DNA from 2 places in the Streptomyces sp. NPDC056128 genome. Region 1 is predicted to be linked to the other one. Evidence: riboswitches for the same ligand, from Rfam matches in the RefSeq annotation. Region 1 holds a riboswitch; the other holds the start of a gene.
The links. Region 1 has a riboswitch for cobalamin ahead of ACFC1X_RS11950 ((2Fe-2S) ferredoxin domain-containing protein). Riboswitches for the same ligand answer to the same signal wherever they lie in the genome.
Positions count from the first base shown of each region.

Region 2: it holds a riboswitch for cobalamin, as region 1 does, so the genes downstream of both, ACFC1X_RS25720 (ribonucleoside-diphosphate reductase subunit alpha) here and ACFC1X_RS11950 ((2Fe-2S) ferredoxin domain-containing protein) in region 1, are expected to answer to the same signal.

Region 1 covers NZ_JBHJVQ010000004.1:275,978-278,168, forward strand. Annotated here, with positions in the region: gene ACFC1X_RS11940 (SpoIIE family protein phosphatase) at 1-117, shown strand, start outside; gene ACFC1X_RS11945 ((2Fe-2S)-binding protein) at 127-816, opposite strand; gene ACFC1X_RS11950 ((2Fe-2S) ferredoxin domain-containing protein) at 841-1,236, opposite strand; cobalamin riboswitch at 1,299-1,423, opposite strand; cobalamin riboswitch at 1,547-1,726, shown strand; gene ACFC1X_RS11955 (ABC transporter substrate-binding protein) at 1,764-2,191, shown strand, end outside.
Region 2 covers NZ_JBHJVQ010000016.1:21,900-24,090, reverse strand. Annotated here, with positions in the region: gene mctP (monocarboxylate uptake permease MctP) at 1-312, shown strand, start outside; gene ACFC1X_RS25725 (GNAT family N-acetyltransferase) at 386-892, shown strand; cobalamin riboswitch at 940-1,102, shown strand; gene ACFC1X_RS25720 (ribonucleoside-diphosphate reductase subunit alpha) at 1,227-2,191, shown strand, end outside.

The DNA of each region.
Region 1 (2,191 bases):
CGCGGCCTGTTCCTCGTCGCCCAGTGCGCCCAGCGCTGGGGCACCCGGTACCACGCGCAGGGCAAGGTCATCTGGACCGAACAGTTGCTGAACGCCCTCGGCCCCGACGGCCGGTGACCGCCCCCGCTACCCCGCCAGACAGCAGTCGCCGCACTTCGAGCCGTTCGGCGCGCGGTAGTAGAGGCAGCAACTGCGGCGCCGGAACGTGAGATCCGGTCCGGTGATCTCTCCGGTGCCCACGAGCCGTCCGGTGTTCAGCAGCTCGGTGGTGAGGCCGGTGAGCGGCTCACGCAGCGCGGGGTGGGCCGCCAGCAGGGCGCGGGCTGCCTCGACGAGCGCCGAGGCCGCGTTGCCGTCCAGCAGTCGTGGCGCGACCTTCACGCGGAGCCCTTGGGCCAGCGCCTCCAGGTGGGCCGTCACCTGCTCGTACAGCGCGCGGGCGGGAGACGGACGTGCCCCGCCGCCGCGCAGACCGGCGGGGTACGGCATGCGCAGGGCCGGGCCGTCGTCGGCCCGCTCCAGCCGGCTCAGGTCCAGGACGATGCCGTGCAGGAGTACGCAGGCCAGGGCGGGCGACCAGAGGCGTGCCGCGTGGCCGAGGTGGGCGATGGACACGCCGATCCGCGGTTCGGGCGCGCGGTGGCGGTCCGCGACGGCCTCGGCGAGGTCGGTGAATCCCCGCGCGTAGGAGAGGTGGAGCGGATGCCAGCCCGCGTCCTCGCCGCCGACGCGCAGGACGAAGAAGCCGCCGAGGGCGGCCACGTCGTGCAGGGCGGCGGTGACGTCGGCGGGCGGCGCCTGAACGTTTCCGGACACCGGTTGCTCCTCGTGAGCGCTGAGTCAGGAGGCCGTACCGCGTCGCGGGGGCGTGATGGCGTACAGGTCGAGGATGTCCGGCCGCGGTGCGACGCCGGGGCCGCCGGCGCTGACCCAGTCGGCGATGTCCTCGGTGGCGTCCGGGTCGTTGACCAGTCCCAGCCAGACGGGGCGGGCACCGGCGGCGCGGCCCGCCGCGGAGGGCTGGACGACGATCACGTTGGCCTGTTCGCACACGTCGAGGCAGTCCGACACCCGCACGGGCACCCGGGCCCGCAGACGCGCCGTCTGCGCCGCGTGGTCGACGCCGATGATCTTCGGGGTGCCGCAGCAGCAGTCCCGGCAGACGACGACGCGTGAGGGCGTCGGGTCCGCGGGTACGCCGGGCGTCGCTTCGGCCGGGCCGGCTTGGGCGGGCATACGGCATCGTCCCTCTCCCCGGGGAGATCCGCCCCGGTGGTCCGTCGAGGAGGCGACCGCGTGAGTCTCCTGGCTCTCGGGTCGTCGCTCGCCCCACCCCTTCCCACCCGGTGCGGGCAGTGGTCGTGTGGGGGCTCGCTCGCCGATCACAGTGGCGGGACCGCGCCGGAATCGCACCGGCTTCCTCGGGCCGCCGTCGCCCAATTGCTCCGGGCATCCTCGCATCCCGTCGCCGGAGCTGTCAGCGGGCCCCGCCCCGTGGACGGGCACCGCGTGCCCGCTGAACACCCGCGCTTTGCGCCCGGCTCAAAGGAACGTAATATCGCCAGGTCATAGCCGCGACGGGAGACAGGAAGCCGGTGCGAATCCGGCACGGTCCCGCCACTGTGACCGGGCATCACGCCCTCGACCTGCCCCGCGCCCACCGGGCGGGCAGCCGGGGGCCGTCGGCCCGGGAGTCAGGACACTGGCCTGTCGCGGGCCCGATCCGAGGAGCGCGGACTCCCCAGGAGGCTTACGTGTCAGCCCTGTTCTCCCCTGCCCGACGCCGCCGGAGCCTGCGCGGCACGGCCGCGGCGCTCGCCCTGTCGGCGGCCCTGGCGACCGCCGGGTGCGGCTCGTCCGACGGGGCCGGTGACGCCGGCAAGGACGATTCGGCATCGGCGTCGTCCCTCGCCGGTTTCCCCGTCACCATCGACAACTGCGGTGTGAAGACGACCTACGAGAAGCCGCCGTCCCGCGTGGTCACCATCCATCAGCACCCCGCGGAGCTGATGCTCGCGCTCGGTCTGAAGGACCGCATGGTCGGCACCGCCTTCCCCGACTCGGCCGTCCTGCCGGAGCTGAAGAAGGACTACGAGGCGATTCCCGAACTCGCCGAGCGGGAACCGTCGTTCGAGAAGATCCTCGACGCCGAGCCCGACCTCGTCTACGGCGGCTATGGCAGCGCCTTCGC
Region 2 (2,191 bases), on a different contig from region 1:
TGGGCGCTGCTCGGCGGCTGGGCGGTCGGCATGATCTACGGCACGGTCGCCGCGTACGGTGTGGCCTCGCCGACGCAGAAGCACTTCGGCGGCTCCTCCGACGAGATCCCCGGCATCGGCGAGATCGGCTACATCGGTCTCACCGCCTTCGTGCTGAACATCGTGGTCACCGTGGTCCTGACCTTCGTCCTGCGGGCGGTCAAGGCACCCGACGGCGTCGACGAGACCAAGCCGAGCGACTACACGGCGGACGCGGGCGACCCGGGCGTCGAGGTCGAACTGCCGCCGGCCACGGCGGGCACCTCGCACTAGGGCCTTCCTCGTCAGCGGGCCGTCGGAGAAATCCGGCGGCCCGTTGTCGTACCCGTCGGGCACACTCGGCGGCATGGACTTCGTGATCCGGCGGGCGGCGGCCGAGGAGTACGACACCCTCGGTGAGATCACCGCACAGGCCTACCTGCGCGACGGCCTCCTCGACTTCGGGGAGGACGACGCGTACCTCCACGAGCTGCGCGCCGTGGCCAAGCGGGCGGCGGCCGCCGAGGTGCTGGTCGCCGCGGCGGACGGCGGAGTGCTCGGCGGCGTGACCTTCGTCCCCTCCGGCGGGCCCATGGCGGACATCGCCCGGCCCGGTGAGGCCGAGATACGCATGCTCGCCGTCGCCCGCGAGGCACGCGGACGCGGGGCCGGCGAGGCGCTCGTACGGGCCTGCGTCGACCGCGCCCGGTCCGTGGAGGGCTGCACACGCGTCGTGCTGTCCACCCAGGGCACCATGCGCACCGCCCACCGCCTCTACGCGCGCCTGGGCTTCACCCGCACACCGGACCGCGACTGGAACCCCCTGCCGGAGCTGGACGACATCACTCTCCTCACCTATGAACTGACGCTCTGACACCACCCCGACACACTGGCGGACACAACATCTGGGGGTGCTGGCGGAGCCCGGCACAAGATGTATGCTCGTGCTCGCTGTCGCCGCAGGGGAATCCGGTGTGAATCCGGAACTGTCCCGCAACGGTGTACATGCGTGTATCCGTACGTTCTCGGACGTACGTGCACGCGTGCCTCAGTCCGAGGACCTGCCGACAGTGCGCCCCGGCCTCCCGGCCCGGGTGCCATGACGTCCGGGCCTCGTGGAGTGGGCCGGTGGACGCGACGCCGCGTGCGCTCGTGTGCTGCCCCCTGCCCTCCGCCAGGCCCCGTGCCGAGCGAGGGAGTGCCCCCACGTGACCATCGCGCCAGCCGATCCGGCCACAGCGACCCCGGTGACGACTTCAGCGATGCCGGTGACCGAGGAGTCCGACGGACCCGGTGCCGCCCTGCTGCGGACCCTGACCGCTCTGACCGCCGACCTCCCCGACGCCGACCCCGGCCGGGTCGCCGCCGCCGCGCTGCGCGGCCGGTCCGCCCACGCGGACGAGGCCGAGCTGCGCGAGCTGGCCACGGAGGCGGCCGCCGGTCTCATCTCCGAGGACCCGGTCTACTCCCGCCTTGCCGCCCGGCTGCTGACCATCGGCATCCGCGCGGAGGCCGCCTCCCAGGGCGTCACGTCCTTCACCGAGTCGGTCGCCACCGGCCACCGCGAGGGCCTGATCGCCGACCGCACCGCCGAGTTCGTACGGCTGCACGCGGACCGGCTGGACGCGACGATCGACCGGGCCGCCGACGACCGCTTCGGCTACTTCGGGCTGCGCACCCTGCACAGCCGCTACCTGCTGCGGCACCCGATCACCCGCAAGGTCGTCGAGACGCCCCAGCACTTCATGCTGCGGGTGGCCGCCGGCCTCGCCGAGGACACTGTGTCCAATTCAGAGACGGGCGCCCACTCCGTGGAAGAGGTCTCCGCCCTCTACGGCCTGATGAGCCGCCTCGACTACCTGCCCTCCTCCCCCACCCTGTTCAACTCGGGCACCCGGCACGCCCAGATGTCGTCCTGCTACCTCCTCGACTCCCCCAAGGACGAGCTGGACTCCCTCTACGACCGCCTCCACCAGGTCGCCCGGCTCTCCAAGCACGCCGGCGGCATCGGCATCGCCTACTCCCGCGTCCGCTCCCGGGGTTCGCTGATCCGAGGCACCAACGGGCACTCCAACGGCATCGTCCCGTTCCTGAAGACGCTGGACGCCTCGGTGGCGGCCGTGAACCAGGGCGGCCGGCGCAAGGGCGCGGCGGCGGTCTACCTGGAGACCTG